DNA from 2 places in the Mesorhizobium sp. M5C.F.Ca.ET.164.01.1.1 genome. Region 1 is predicted to be linked to the other one. Evidence: riboswitches for the same ligand, from Rfam matches in the RefSeq annotation. Region 1 holds a riboswitch; the other holds the start of a gene.
The links. Region 1 has a riboswitch for thiamine pyrophosphate ahead of EN807_RS13880 (YkoF family thiamine/hydroxymethylpyrimidine-binding protein). Riboswitches for the same ligand answer to the same signal wherever they lie in the genome.
Positions count from the first base shown of each region.

Region 2: another riboswitch for thiamine pyrophosphate. It lies ahead of EN807_RS10165 (hypothetical protein); the one in region 1 lies ahead of EN807_RS13880 (YkoF family thiamine/hydroxymethylpyrimidine-binding protein).

Region 1 covers NZ_SRTG01000001.1:2,830,605-2,838,445, forward strand. The annotation lists gene EN807_RS13865 (hypothetical protein) at 1-207, opposite strand, end outside; gene EN807_RS13870 (NAD(P)/FAD-dependent oxidoreductase) at 323-1,444, opposite strand; gene EN807_RS13875 (aspartate aminotransferase family protein) at 1,720-3,096, shown strand; TPP riboswitch at 3,242-3,353, shown strand; gene EN807_RS13880 (YkoF family thiamine/hydroxymethylpyrimidine-binding protein) at 3,344-3,946, shown strand; gene EN807_RS13885 (alcohol dehydrogenase family protein) at 4,048-5,196, opposite strand; gene EN807_RS13890 (aspartate aminotransferase family protein) at 5,205-6,584, opposite strand; gene EN807_RS13895 (NAD-dependent succinate-semialdehyde dehydrogenase) at 6,620-7,841, opposite strand, start outside.
Region 2 covers NZ_SRTG01000001.1:2,060,068-2,067,908, reverse strand. The annotation lists gene EN807_RS10180 (ATP-binding cassette domain-containing protein) at 1-811, opposite strand, end outside; gene EN807_RS10175 (superoxide dismutase family protein) at 910-1,419, opposite strand; gene EN807_RS10170 (sulfite exporter TauE/SafE family protein) at 1,551-2,327, opposite strand; TPP riboswitch at 2,582-2,694, shown strand; gene EN807_RS10165 (hypothetical protein) at 2,685-2,891, shown strand; gene EN807_RS10160 (ABC transporter permease) at 2,917-3,717, shown strand; gene EN807_RS10155 (ABC transporter ATP-binding protein) at 3,714-4,472, shown strand; gene EN807_RS10150 (ABC transporter substrate-binding protein) at 4,475-5,482, shown strand; gene EN807_RS35465 (hypothetical protein) at 5,544-5,708, shown strand; gene EN807_RS10145 (AI-2E family transporter) at 5,741-6,856, opposite strand; gene EN807_RS10140 (aldehyde dehydrogenase family protein) at 7,533-7,841, opposite strand, start outside.

The DNA of each region.
Region 1 (7,841 bases):
ATCGCGGTCCGCAACGCGCCATTCGGCGGCACCGGCGCGGCACCGGTGGCTGCGGCTGTGGTTGAGGAAGTCGGCGATCCTTGCCGCTGACTTCGCCGAGGGGAAGGTGAGCAACCGATCGCGATGGACGACGGGCTCGCCGGTCTCATTGTCCCAGATCTCGAACCGGCAGCTTGGGTTTGGTATGGCTTCGAAACGGTTCTTCATATCGATGGTCCCGGTAATCGAGGGACCCAGGTTCTGCGACCCCGGCTTACAGATGGCTTACGAGCGTTTTGGATTATGCTTTTGGCAGCGGGCACGCTCGCGCAGGTCGCCTCGATTAGCTTGCCTTTGGCGCGAGGCGCTGCGCGACATGGTCGGCGATCGCCAGGCTTGAGGTCAGGCCGGGGCTCTCGATGCCGAACAAATTGACGAGGCTCTCCACGCCGTGCACCGCCGCGTCCTGGATGACGAAGTCGGCATTGACTTCGCCGGGACCGGAGAGCTTCGGCCGGATGCCGCTATAGGCCGGCTTCAGGCTGCCATCGGCGAGCTCCGGCCAGTATTTGCGGACCTCGTCGTAAAAGCGCTCGCCACGCGCTGGATCGACGCGATAGTCGAGTTGATCCGTCCATTCGACGTCAGGCCCGAAGCGGGCGACGCCGTCGAGGTCGAGCGTCAGATGCACGCCGAGCCCGCCGGGTTCGGGTATGGGATAGACCAGTCGCGCGAACGGCGCCCGGCCGGCGACTGAAAAATAATTGCCCTTGGCGTAGCGTAGTTCTGGCACGAATTGCCGGTCGAGCCCGACAAGCGAGCCGGCAAGTGCCGTGGCGCCAAGCCCGGCGGCGTTGATGAAGCGCGCGGTGGCGATTTCAAAGCGCTCGCCGCTGGTGCTGTCGACCGTGTCGAGCACGATGCGCCCACTCTCGATGCGGCCGGCGACGATGCGGGTGTTGAGACTGAGTGTCGCCCCGTGCTCCTCGGCGTCGCCCAGCAGCGCCAGCATCAGGGCGTGGCTGCCGATGATGCCGGTCGCGGGAGACAAAAGGGCCGCCGTGCATCGCAGCTTCGGCTCCAGCCTGCGCGCCTCGGCGGCGGTTAAGGGCGTCAGGTTGCCCGCGCCGCAAGCAGAGGCGTTGGCCAGGATGGAAGCGAGCACCGGCTCCTGTCCGGCATTCGTGGCGACGATGAGCTTGCCGCAGCGCGCATGCGGCACCGCCCGCTCCTGGCAATAACGGTAGAGCCTTTCCCGGCCTGCCACGCAGAGCCGGGCCTTCAGCGATCCGGCCGGATAGTGGATGCCGGCATGGATAACCTCGGAATTGCGCGAGCTAATCCCGGTGCCGATGGCGTTCTCGGCTTCGAGGATCAGGGTGTCCATGCCGCGCTGCGCCATCTCGCGCGCGATCGCGAGGCCGACGACCCCGGCGCCTGCAACGATGCAGTCGACATGGTCCACGATCAGGCCACCTCAGCCTCGATGTTGTGCCTGGTGAGCCGTTTAGGAATGACGGCTCGGCGATGCGCACAGCCGGCTTGTCGCAGGTTCTCGCGTTTTGCGGCCTCGAAGTTGAAATTCTGCATGTCTTCCGTCCATCCGCCAGCGCTTTCGAAAGGGCTTGACACCCTTACAAGAAACAGATGCAGCAAACAGCATTAATGCCAGAGGGACCTGCCGATGCGCGCCGAACGGCGGCAAGGACGCACGTCCCGGCATGCAGGACAGGAACCATCATGGACGCTCGACCGAATTCTCCCGAGGCTCGCGACATCAGCTACCACATGCACGGCTACACCAATGCCCGCAAGCATGAGGAAGCAGGGCCGCTCGTCATCGAGAAAGGCGACGGCATCTATGTCGAGGATCTCGCCGGCAACCGCTATATCGAAGCAATGGCCGGGCTTTGGAGCGTCGCGGTCGGCTTCTCCGAGAAGCGGCTGGTCGACGCGGCGGTGCGCCAGATGTCCAAGCTGCCTTACTATCACGACTTCGGTTCCAAATCGCATTCGCCGCTGATCGATCTCGCCGAGAAGCTTGTGCAGATGGCGCCAGTGTCGATGAGCAAGGCGTATTTCACCAATTCCGGCTCCGAGGCCAACGATACGGCCATGAAGATGATCTGGTACCGGTCCAATGCGCTCGGCCAGCCGGCACGCAAGAAGATCATCAGCCGCAATCGAGGCTATCACGGCGTCACCATTGCCGCGGCAAGCCTGACCGGACTGCCCAACAACCACATTTCCTTCGACCTGCCGATCGCCAATGTGCTGCACACGTCGACGCCGCACCACTGGCGCGAGGCGCTGCCAGGCGAGAGCGAAGAGCAGTTTTCGAGCCGGCTTGCCGACGACTTGGAAAAGCTGATCCTGGCCGAGGGCCCGGAAACCATCGCCGCCTTCTTCGGCGAACCGATTATGGGCGCCGGCGGCGTCATCGTTCCGCCGGCCGGCTACTGGGACAAGATCCAGGCGGTGCTGTCGAAATACGACATCCTGCTCGTTGCCGACGAAGTCATCTGCGGCTTTGGCCGAACCGGCGAAATGTTCGGCTCGCAGACCTTCGGCATCAGGCCCGACATCATGGTGCTGTCGAAACAGATCTCTTCATCCTACCTGCCGATCTCGGCCCTGCTGATCAACGAAAAAGTCTTCGAGCCGATTGCCGACGAAAGCAATCGCATCGGCACCTTCGGCCACGGCTTCACCGGCGGCGGCCATCCCGTTGCGGCCGCGGTCGCGTTGGAGAACCTGAAGCTGATCGAGGAGCGCGATCTCGTCGGCAATGCGCGCACGGTCGGCGCGCATATGCAGAATCGGCTGCGCAAGTTCGCTTCGCACCCGCTTGTCGACGAAGTGCGCGGCGTCGGCCTGATCGCGGCGGTCGAACTGGTCGGCGACAAGGCGGACAAGACGCCGTGGGAGACGGCCGGCGCGCTGGGCAGGCTCGTCAACGGTTTCATGCAGCAGAACGGCGTCATCTCGCGCAACATGGGCGACGCGCTGGCCTTCTGCCCGCCGCTGATCATCACCGAACCCCAGGTCGATCAGGTGGTCGATGCGTTTGAAAGATCGCTCGAAGGCGCGGTCAAGCAGGTCGGGTCACTGAACTGATCAGGTCGTCCGAAGGCAGAGGCTGAATGGGGGTCGGTGATTGGCGAAAGTCGGCAGCTTCGCTGGCGGCGCCACGCTCGGCAATTGGTCTGAAGCGATTGCCCTGGACCGTACTTGAACATCGTTCGCGCAGCTGCTACGTCGCCCATATCGACAGGGGCGCTCCGTATTGCCGGGGCTGAGATGGAAGGTGCAAGCCTTCGGTCCCTCAAGCTGATCTGGGTAATGCCAGCGGAGCGAGGCGACTATGTTTTCAGGTGCACAGATTTCCCTGTATCCGATGTGCGACGATTTCGTCGGCGTCATCCTCAAAGCAATTTCGGCGATGGATTTCTATCGGCCGAATTTCCGCATTGAGACCGACGACATCTCGACGCTGATCGTCGGCCCGCCGGAACAGCTTTTTCCGGCCATACGCGATCTGTTCGCCTCGGCGGCGGCAAGTGGTGTGCATTGCGTCTTGTCGGCGACGGTGTCGCGCGGCTGCCCCGGCGAGCCCGACGATCCAATCTGCACACCGATTTCCGGCAGCAGCCACGAACTCTCCCTGGCCGAGCGCATCGGCGCGGCGCGGGCGCATGTCGACGGTGCGAAAAAGCTCGAACAAGAGGTCACCGCGCAGTTCTCGCTCTATCCGCTCGGCGAAGGCCATCACATGGACGAGATCTACGGCTGCATCGACTTCCTCAAGACTTCGGGCGTCTTCGACAAGTCGAAGAACTTCTGCACCAAGCTGAGAGGCGACGCTGGGCCGGTGTTCGCGACGCTGTCGGAAGCCTTCCTTCGCTTCGGCGCGCCGCAAGGCCATGTCGCGCTCGACCTCACAGTGTCGGCGAACAGCCCGAGCTAAGGTGTGTCGATATTCAGGTGATGCCGGCCTGCGAACGGCGGTTCCCTGCGCTTCCGGTGCTCACGTACTTTAGTACGCTCCGCTCCGGTTCTCGGAAACCATCATTCTCGGCGCGGCCTGACCTGAATCTCAACACACCGGGTTGCTCTATCATTGGCGGCCGAAACGGCATCCGGAACGACCACCAGCTTGCCGACAAAGTCCTTGGCGATGAAATCCGCCTGGGCGCGGTGGAAATTGGAGAGCTTGTAGACACCGCCGACCAGCGGCCGGATCTTCTTCTCTTCGATGTAGCGGACGATACGGCGAAAGTCCGCACGCGTGCCCTGGCTGGAACCGTGCAGCTGCAACTGCTTGAGATACATGGTGCGCAGGTCGAGTTGCACGACCGGGCCGGCAATCGCGCCGGCCGTTGTGTAGCGGCCTTCGGGCCGAAGAATGCGCAAAAGGTCGTTGAAGATGGCGCCGCCGACCAGGTCGGCAACCACGTCGATCGGCTGGCCTCCGGTCGCCGCGTTCACGGCGGCGGGCAGGTCAGCCACGCCGCGGGTGATCACCGCCTCGGCGCCGATGTCGAGCACGGCCTGTTCCTTGCCCTTGCCGACGACGGCAAAGGGGATGGCGCCGCGCGCCCGCGCCAATTGCACGACGCCGGAGCCGACGCCGCCCGACGCGCCGGTGACCAGCACGCGCTCGCCAGCCCTTAGTGCGGCGCGTTCCAGCATCTGTTCGCCGGTGAGATAAGCGCAGCAGAAGGTGGCGAGTTCGACATCGGCCAGCTCGGTGGCGACGACATGGGCGTTCTCGGCCGGCACGGCCTGGTATTCGGCATAGCCGCCGTCGCGGCCGTGGCCCATATAGTCGATGTCGGCGAGGGAATCGTCGTCGCGGTTGTAGATCGAGAAATCGACCATCACCCGCTCGCCGATGCGGGCCGAAGAAACACCGTCGCCGACCGCGACGATGTGCCCGACGGTGTCGGTGCCCTGGATGCGCGGGAAGGTCAGTGTGTTGCCTTGCCGCCGCCAGGTCGACACGGCGGCAGCATCTTCTTCCGTGCCATAGGCACCCTGGCGCACCCAGACATCGGTGTTGTTCATGCCGCAAGCGGTCACCTTGACCAGCACTTCGTCAGGCGCGGGCGAAGGCACTTTCACGTCGGTGCGGTAGACGAGCTTTTCCGGCCCGCCGTGGCCGACCAGCTGCACGGCGGCCATGGTGGCGGGGAGGGTCTTGGTCATCGCGCTCATATCAGCCTTCAGACGTTGGCAAACACGCTTTTCACCGCATCAGCCGTTTTTGACACTACGATGTCGGCCTCTTCGCGCGTCAGGCAGAGCGGCGGCGCGAAGCCCAGAATGTCCCCCTGCGGCATGGCGCGGCCGATGACGCCGCGCTCGCCAAGGGCTGTCGCGACCTGCGGCCCGATCTTTTGCGAGGCATCGAAGAACACGCGGTCGTCCCGGTCGGCGACGAATTCGATTGCCGCCAGCATGCCGTCGCCGCGCACCTCGCCGACATTTTTGTGGCCGCCGACGGCTTTCGCTAGTTCGGCGCGGAAATAGGCGCCGGTCTCGCCGGCGTTGGTCACCAGGTCCATCTCGTCGATCAGTTCCAGGTTGGCGACGCCGGCGGCGACGCAGATCGGATGCGCCGAATAGGTCCAGCCATGACCGAGCGAGCCGAGCTTGTCGGAACCCTGCACCAGCACCTGCCAGACCTTGTCCGAGACGATGACGCCCGACAGCGGCGCATAGGCCGAAGTCAGGCCCTTGGCGATGGTGATCAGGTCGGGCTTGATACCGTAATGGTCGGAGCCGAACATCGTGCCCAGCCGGCCGAAGCCGGTGACCACTTCGTCGGCGACGAGCAGTACGTCGTACTTCTTCAACACTGCCTGGATTTTTTCCCAATAAAGAGCGGGCGGCGGCACTATGCCGCCGGTGCCGAGGATCGGCTCGCCGATGAAGGCGGCGACCGTGTCCGGGCCCTCAGCCAGTATCATTTCCTCCAGCTTGTCGGCGCAGTATTGGGAAAACTGCTCCTCGCTTATCGAGCGGTCGGCGCGGCGGAAGTAGTAGGGCGCCTCGGTGTGGAGGATCGGCGCGCGCGGCAGGTCGAAAGCGTTGTGGAACAGGTCGAGCCCGGTCAGCGACCCCGTCATGACGCCGGAGCCGTGATAGCCGCGCCAGCGCGAGATGATCTTCTTCTTCTCCGGCCGGCCGAGCACGTTGTTGTAGTACCAGATCAGCTTGATATTGGTTTCGTTGGCGTCGGAGCCGGAGAGGCCGAAATAGACCCTCGACATGCCTTGCGGGGCGCGGTCGATGATCATCTTGGAAAGCGTGATCGAGGCCTCGGTGCCGTGGCCGACATAGGCGTGGTAATAGGCCAGGTTCTTGGCCTGCGCGGCGATGGCATCGGCGATCTTCTGCCGGCCATAGCCGACATTGACGCAATAGAGCCCGGCGAAGGCATCGATGCTCTTGCGGCCATTATTGTCCCAGATGGTGACGCCTTCGCCGCCGGCGATCACGCGGGTCGGGCTCTCGCCGCGCGCGTGGGTACCCATATGGGTCGAGGGATGGAAGAAGTGGTCGCGGTCCCAGGCGGCGAGTTCGTTGGACTGGTCGAGCATCTTTTTTACTCCTGAGGAAAAGTGTCGGGCGCGGCTTACGCGACGTCAAGGCAGAGATATTTGAGATCGGTAAAGGCTTCGAGCCCGTGGCGCGAGCCCTCGCGGCCGATGCCGGACTGTTTGACGCCGCCGAAGGGGATCGGCGCCCCGGTGATCTTCACGCGGTTGATGGCGACCATGCCATAGTCGAGCGCGCGGCCCATGCGCAATTGGCGGCCGCCGTTCTCGGTGACCACGTAGGCGACAAGCCCGTATTCGGTGGCGTTGGCGCGAGCGATGACCTCGTCTTCACCGTCGAAGGGCGTGGCGGCGGCGACCGGACCAAACGTTTCCTCGCGCATGATCAGCGCGTCGTCGCTGACATCGGCGAGCAGGGTCGGGCGGTAGAACAGCGGTCCTGCAGAATCGCGTTTGCCGCCGGTGAGGCAGCGTGCGCCATGGGCGAGCGCATCGGCGACCTGCTCCTCGACCTTCTTGACCGCGCGCTCATGCATCAAGGGCCCGATGTCAGTGTCATCAGCCAGGCCATTGCCGGTCCGCAGCATCTCGATGCGCCTGGCGAAGGCGGCGCAGAAACGATCGTAGATCGGGCGCTGGACATAGATGCGGTTGGCGGCGAGGCAATCCTGGCCGGAAGTGGCGAATTTGGCATCGACGGCTATGGTCACAGCCTTGTCGAGATCGGCGTCGGCGAAGACGATCAGCGGCGCGTGGCCGCCAAGCTCCATCACCAGCCGCTTCATCGTCGGCGCACTTTGCGCGGCGATCAGCCTGCCGATCTCGGTCGAGCCGGTGAAGCTCATGGCCCGGACGCGAGCGTCTTCGCACATCCGCCCAACGATGGTCGAAGCCTTGCCGGTGAGAACGTTGAAGACGCCTGCCGGCAGGCCGGCGCGTTCGCCGAGCTCGGCCAGCGCCAGTGCCGACAGCGGCGTTTCCGACGAAGGGTGCGCGACGATGGTGCAGCCGGCGGCAAGGGCGGCCGCCGCCTTGCGGGTCAGCATGGCCGCGGGAAAATTCCACGGGGTGACAACGCCGACGACGCCGAGCGGTTCGCGCCGCACCATCATCTCGGCGTTTGGCAAGTGGCTGCTGACGCTTTCGGCGTTGAGCCGTTTTGCCTCCTCGGCATACCACTCGACGAAGGAGGCGGCGTAGTCGATCTCGCCAAGCGCTTCCCTAAGCGGCTTGCCCTGTTCGAGCGTCATCAACAGCGCCAGATCATCCTTGGCAGCGATGATCAGGTCGAACCATTTT
Region 2 (7,841 bases), 770 kb from region 1:
GGACAGGATGTTCCAGCCGGCGTTCGAGAATGGTCGCCGCTTGGTCCAGCCGTGCCACATCGGCGAGCGCGACATGGAGAAAGCCGGAGCCGGTGGCCGCCTTCAGTTCGCGGCTGGTACCTTCGGCGATCTTCCTGCCGTGGTCGATGACGGCGATGCGCGCTGCAAGTTGATCGGCCTCTTCGAGATATTGGGTGGTGAGCAGGATGGTGACGCCGGCCTCGGCGAGGCCGCGGATCATGCCCCAGACATCCTTGCGGGCGTTCGGGTCGAGGCCTGTAGTCGGCTCGTCGAGGAACAGCACGCCCGGCGTGACGACCAGCGAGGCGGCTATGTCGAGCCGCCTTCGCATGCCACCTGAATAGTCCCTCACCTGCTTCGTCGCCGCTTCGGACAAGCCGAAAGCCGCGAGCAAATCGTCCGCACGGGCTTTCGCGGCGCGACGGCGAAAACCCCAGAGTCGGGCGAGCAGGACGAGGTTCTCCCGGCCCGTCAAGTCCTCGTCGAGCGAAGCGAACTGCCCGGTCATCGCGATTGCCGCACGGACCTCATGCGGGGCCTGCACGAGATCGTGCCCCATCACGGTCGCGGAGCCGGCGTCGGGGCGCGACAGCGTCGCGAGCATCCGCATCAGCGTTGTCTTGCCGGCGCCGTTCGGGCCCAGGATGGCGAAAATCATGCCGCGCGGCACATCGAGATTGATACCATCGACCGCGCGCAGTTTGCCGAATGTCTTGACCAGGCCGCGGGCGGAAATGGCTGACTGGGCAAGGCCCATAGAAGGCACACCCATAGGAGAAGTATCGTTCATGCAATCATCACGCTAGAGGTTCCGACCATCCGCCTGGCCGCCGAGGCTGAAGAGCCGGTCAGATCATATGTCGGACAGGTATCTACTCATTTCGGTTTTCACTCGATCACGGCGCAGGCCTGACGATTTCCGGCATCACCTGCAGGCTGGCTTTTGTAGTCGTCCTGTCCGCCGTGGATCATCAATACCTTGCCTCGTATGGCCGTATCTCCACCATCCAGCTTGACCACGCTGTTGAAAGCCTGGGCACGCAAAACGCCGTCGGGGCCGACCCGCTGATTTGGCATATCGCCCGCGTGCGGGCCTTTCCCGGTGAGGTATCCATGTTCGGCATTCGTCGGATTGAAATGCCCACCGGCCGAGGCATGGCCGGTCTGATGGTCGCACTTTCCGGTTTCGTGAACATGGAATGCAACCCATTCACCCGCCGGCAGTCCTGTTATCTCCAACGCTATCAGCACGCCGTGCGCCGTCTCGGTCAGCGTGGCCGTTCCGTTCTTCTCGCCAGCCATGTTGACGAATTCGGCTTTCGCGGTCGCGGTGTCCTGAGCCGCTGCAGGCATCGCGACCGCCAGCGCCAACCCTGCTGTTGCAACCAATTTTTTCATTACTCGTCCTCCGGTTGTCCAAGGAAGCCAAACATCAAGGGGGTCTCTTCGTTCCATTTGGGAATTGAGTTTTTGTCTCCGGCACGGCCGCCAGGGAAGCGACGCCGACAACTTTTTCGATGTGCCTCAGTTTACACCCATTCGAAGAGTTGCGCGGTTTGCCAGCCAGCCAGCAGTATGATGAGGATACCAACGAGCCTGAGTAGCGTCTTTTCTGCGATTGACTTCACTACCCATCCGGCCATCGGCGCTGCGACTACGCCGCCAAGGATCAAGCCGGCGACAGAGAGTAGATTTTCCGTTAGCTCTCCTGCCTCCTCCCAGTGGCCGGTTAGCACCGCAAACAAGAAGGTCAGAGACACCGAGAGCGTGATGAGGAACTCGCTGGCATTTACCGTACCAATAACGTAGCGGGGCGTCCCGCCAAAACCGAGAAGGCCCGTTGTTACGATGGGTCCCCATCCGCCACCCCCTGCCGCATCGAGAAATCCACCACCAAGTCCAAGGGGAGGTACCGCGCTTGCAGGGACCGGATTGCTTGGGATACGCCGGAAGGAACGGAACAGGAGCCAAGCTCCGACGAGCGCAAGGTATGTGGTCACATATGGCTTCATGATCGCTCCCTCAAACGAGGTGAGCACAAAAGCGCCGAGAACGCCGCCGAGAACGCCAAACGGCATCAGCCGCCAGAAAAGCTTCCAGTCGATGTTGCGGTGATAGAGGTGAGCCGAACCCGAGGCCGCTGTGGTAAACAGCTCAGCCGCGTGAACTGAAGCCGAAGCGTGTGCAGGAGACACGCCAAACCCCAGCAGTGTTGTCGAGCAAACCACGCCGTAGGCCATGCCGAGAGCCCCGTCCACGGCTTGAGCTACAAACCCTACGAGCGCAAAAAGAATGAACTCTTGCATTTGGCTCTCCAACAAAGCGCGGGTCGCAATTGCCGAAAAGACAATTCACCAAACGCCTGGCATCGACAATGGAGACGACGAACGGGAAATTGTCCACTCGATCGACGCCTTTCCTGTACCTTCAGTCATTCAGCCTCTCAGGATATCGAGCGCGACCTCTCGAGTTGGTTGTTCGGGTAGCCGCACCTCCTCTGACCTGAGGTTTCACGGGTCGGGCGCGGACTTGCAGCTCCGCCCCATATCTGTTTAATTGCCGCCATCCACAGGGGTGCTCCGTATCGTCGGGGCTGAGAGATGGGCTGCAAGCCCGTAAACCCTAGAGCTGATCTGGATAATACCAGCGGAGCGAGGCGGGCGATGTTTTCTGACGTACAGATTTCTCTTTATCCGACGACCGGCGATTTCGGCGGTGTCGTCATCTCCGCGACGCTCGATGCGCTCGACCTTTGTCGCAATCGGTTGCGCATAGGCACAGGCGATATTTCGACGCTGCCGGTCGGCCGGCTCCAGGGCCATGTCACGATCGAGCTTACGGTTTCGGCCAACAGCCCGGCCCCGCGCTGATCTTTTCGCGCCAGGCAGGTCTCGCATGTCCCAATCTTTCTCCGCCGCGCCGCGAATCGCAGCCTTGTTCGCCAAGATCGGACCGGCCCTGCTATCGGTCGGCACGCTGGTTTTGGCTTGGGAGCTCTATGCGCGCATCTCGGGCATCTCACCCACGACGCTGCCCGCTCCGTCACGAGTCCTCGCCCAGGCCATCCACCAGCGTCAGGCGCTGTTCGAGAACACCGTGCCGACGATCAGCGCCACATTGGTGGGCTTCGCCTGCTCGCTGGCCGTTGCCTTCCTTCTTTCGGTGCTGATCGATTTCTTCAAGCCGCTGCGCCGCGCCCTATTCCCGGTCTTCATCATCAGCCAGACCCTGCCGCTGGTGGCGATCGCCCCGCTGATCGTTCTCTGGTTCGGCTTCGGGCTGACGCCGAAGATCATGCTGGTCGCCCTCGTGACTTTCTTTCCCATGCTGGTCGCGCTGGTGCAGGGTTATGAATCGACGGATCGGGACATCTCGGCGCTTCTGAGTTCGATGGGCGCTTCCCGCATGCGCATTTTCCTGCTGGCCCGCCTGCCCTCCTCGCTGCCATATTTCTTCGCCGGGCTGCGCATCTCGATCACCTATGCCGTGGTGGGCGCCATCTTCGCGGAATATGCCGGCGCGGCCAAAGGGCTCGGCATCTACATGCTCAACGCCAAGAACAATTTCCGGCCCGATCTCGTGCTCGCAGCCGTGCTGATCAGCGCCTTGCTCACGCTGGCCCTGTTTGCCGCCACGGTGCTGATCCAGCGCGCCGCCATGCCATGGGAGCGGCTCGATGCCGCACGAAAGTCATGAGCAGGCGGCTGGAGCTGCGCCAGGTCAGCAAGCGTTTTGGCGGCATTGACGTGCTTGCCGGCATCACCCTGCATGTCGAGCCGGGCGAATTCGTTTCAATCCTCGGCCCCTCCGGAGCCGGCAAATCCACGATCTTCAAATTGCTGACGGGTGGTCTCGAAGGCCACGGCGGCGGCGTCGACTTCGACGGGCGGCCATTGGCCGACGCGCGCCGACCGTTTGCCTTCATGCCACAACACGGTGCCCTGATGCCTTGGCGCACGGTTATCGACAACACCGCGCTGGGCTTGGAAATGCAAGGCATGTCCCGCAAGGCGGCGGGCGACAAGGTGGCGCCGCTCTTCGGCGAATTCGGCCTTGCGGGCTTCGAGCAAAAGTATCCGGCGCAGCTCTCGGGCGGAATGCGCCAGCGCGCCGCGCTGTTGCGTACCGTCGTGCAGGACCGCGCCATGCTGTTGCTCGACGAACCGTTCGGCGCACTCGACGCCCTCACGCGCACCGGCATGCAGCGCTGGCTTCAGATGATGTGGGACCGACACCGCTGGACCGTCTTGCTGATCACCCACGACGTGCGCGAGGCAGTCTTCCTGTCCGACCGCATCTATGTGCTGAGCGGCCGCCCCGCCCGCGTGCTGCGCGAAATCGCCATACCTCTTCCGCGCCCGCGCACGGATCTTGCCTCGCCGGAAGCCAGCGCCATCGAAGCCGACATCCTCGATACCCTGCTCGATCCACAGCCCGCCCAAAGGACTTGACCATGCTTTCCAGACGCCTCTTCATCGCTGCCGCATTGATCACCGGGCTCGGACCCGTCAAGTCCGTCCGCGCCCAGCAGACTGTCACCGTCGCACTAGACTGGACACCGAACACAAACCATGTCGGGCTCTATGTCGCCCAGGCGAAAGGCTTCTACGCCGAGGCCGGGCTCGACGTGCAGATCCTGCCCTACAGCGACACTGCGGCCGGTACGCTGATCGCCAACCGCGTGGCCGATTTCGGTATATTGGGATCCATAGGATTGTTCACCCAACGCACCGCCGGGGCCGACCTCGTCGCCACCTACGCAATCATGCAGACAGAAACCGGCAGGCTGGTGTTCAATGCCGACCGCGCCGATATACAGTCCCCAAGGGACCTGGACGGCCTGACCTATGGCGGTTTCGGCAGCGCCTGGGAGAATGCGCTGATCGGCACCATCATCCGCCATGATGGCGGCGAGGGCAAATTCGAAACGGTGACGCTGGGCACCTCCGCCTATGAGGCCTTGGCCAATGGCGCAGTCGATTTTACGCTCGAAGTCTACACTTGGGAGGGGATCAAAGCGGAACTTGACGGCAAGGCCCAGCGCGCCTTCCGCTACGCCGATTTCGGCGTGCCCGACCAACACACCAATTTCATTGGCTCGAGCCGGCCCTACCTCGAAAAGAACAAGGACACGGCAACCGGGTTCATCGCCGCGACCAGGCGCGGCTATGCCTTCGCCGTCGAACATCCGCAAGAAGCGGCTGATATCCTGATCGCAGCAAACAGCGACGTGCTGACCGACCGTCCGCTGATCGAAGCTTCCCTGAAGGCGCTGGTCGACGGCCACTATCTGCAAAGCCCCACCGGCGCGATCGGCATAATCGATCCAGCAAAGATGGAGGCGATCGGCGACTACCTGTTCGAGGCCGGCGCCCTGCGCGACAGCGATGGGAACCTGATCGGCGAACGCCCCGATTTCGCGGCCTATTACAGCAACGCCTATATAGCCGGCGAAAAATGAGCCCGCCGCTGTGCATATACCTCAATGCCGTGATCTTTGGCCTCGGCAGTTACGAGGCCGGTTGGCGCTCCCGAAAAGCGACCCGCTTGCCTCGACTAGCCTCGACTATTGGGTCGATCAGCAAAGCTTCATCGACGACGTGATGCCTTTGCTGGAGCGTTCGGAAGCTTTCGACGCTGGGGGTGAGCGCATCCTTCGCGAGCGATACGGCCTGCCAAGTCTTTAGGTCTAGAATCGAACAGGGGCGCGTGGCGGTGCTTATTCACGACCGGGCGCGGCTCTCGACTGACGTGATGGCTTCGTGTCTTGCTTTGGCGTCAGTTCCGCCCCGGGTTGGCCGTTCAATCGTTTCTTGAGGATGTCAATGAGGCTGATGGTGACCGCGATCACCGCAGGGCCGAGGACGAGCCCGGATGCTCCAAAGAGGAGGATGCCACCGACCGCACCGATAAAGGCCATCACTGTGTGGAGCCGCAGCCGGCTCCCGACAAGCATCGGATAGAGCAGATTGTCGATGCCGGCGACGACGCCGCCGCCCCAGATGGTCAGGATCGCTGCGCTTGCCCAAGATCCTTCCAGAGCGAGATAGATCGCTGCCGGCACCCAGACCACGAATGCGCCGAGCACTGGCACGATGGCAAGAAGTCCCATTACCAGGCCCCAGAAGACCGGCGTGGGCAGGCCGAGCCACCAGAACATCAGGCCGCCCAGCGTTCCCTGCACAGCGGCGACAAAAACGGTGCCTATCAGGATCGCATGTACCGTCTCGGCAAGGCGGGACAGCATGTAGGCCGTCTCCGGTGCACGCAGTGGCGAAAGACGCTCGATCCCCCGCAGGGCGGATTCGCGGTCCCGCAGAAAATAGAACAGCAGATAGAATGTCAGCACGAACATCACGGCCTGATTGATCGAGCCGCGCAACAGCGATGTGCTTTGTCCCGTCAGCCATTGTACAAATGCGGCGACCGTGCCGGCCGGATCGAGTTGGTTCTCAATCCACTGGGCAACCGCCGAAAGCCCGGGGTAGCCCGACACGAATGTACCTGTGTTCCAACCCCGGATGACCTCCTCCAGATAGGTGGCGCCGTTTACCGCCTCGCGAACAAGCTGCTGTGCCACGAAGATGAGCGGCAGGCCGACTGCAACCGCCGCGATGCTGACCGACGTCAGTGCAGCCAGGTTTTGGTTCCTGAGCCTTTCCTCGACCCGTCGATGAGCCGGGTACAGGACGATTGCCAACACCAGCGCCCACGTCAATGCGGGCAAAAAAGGCAGCGCCAAGAGATAGCAGACATACAGACCGATCGCCGTCGCGGCCACGATGCCGAGCAATCTCATTTGTTTCATATCGGGCATCTGTTTCAGGTCGAGCACCTCTCGCCGTCTCGCAAACCAAGCGAGCCTAGTGGATTTCCCGACAAAATGGCAGCTTCCGTTGCCGCACCCCTACGGCTACGCCGCTGTGGAAAATGAAGAAAATGGCACGGACATTCTCGCTCATTGGGCTGGTGATGCTGACTGGGCGCCCGTGCCCGCTGCCGCACCGCGGCCTGCCCGGTCGTGGATGCTCTGACCTACGGCGGTTCTACAGCTCGCTCGCGGACTCGCAGCTTCACAGGACCAATAAAAAAAGGCCGGACTGTTAAAGTCCGGCCAGGCATGAAGGTTCAAAACCTCCAGAGGGGAACGCGCCGGACGCAATGGGAGGAAAACATCCGACGCGATGCGTATATGGGTCGGCTCGGGTGACGTTTCAACGAGATGTGGTGGGCCACATCTGCCGCTCCATAGAGCCACATCCGAAGAGTCATCGTCACGGTCCGCGGCAGCTTCGATTGCCGCTGACGAACAGGCGCGCATGCCGCGCGATCTCGCTACCGGCGCTCTACAGATTCCGCCAGATGGCGAGGGCACGGGATAGGCCGGCGTAGCTCGCGATCACCGATGCAGCTTTCGCAGACTGTTCCGGATCTCCCGGGCGCCGCTGACTGCGACCGAGATAAATTGTGGCAGCTATCGGCGTAGCCGCCACGACAAGGGTCTCACCAGCCTAGTCGATGTCGAAGGATACGCCCTGGGCCAGCGGCAGCGCCTTCGAATAATTCACCGTGTTGGTGGCTCGCCGCATATAGGCCTTCCAGGCGTCGGAGCCCGACTCGCGGCCGCCGCCGGTCTCCTTCTCGCCACCGAAGGCACCACCGATCTCCGCCCCCGATGTGCCTATGTTGACGTTAGCGATGCCGCAGTCAGACCCGTCCACACCGAGGAACCGCTCGGATTCCTGCAGGTCGCGTGTGAAGATCGACGATGACAGCCCCGCTCCGACCGCGTTGTGCTCGTCGAGCACGGCGTCGAAGTT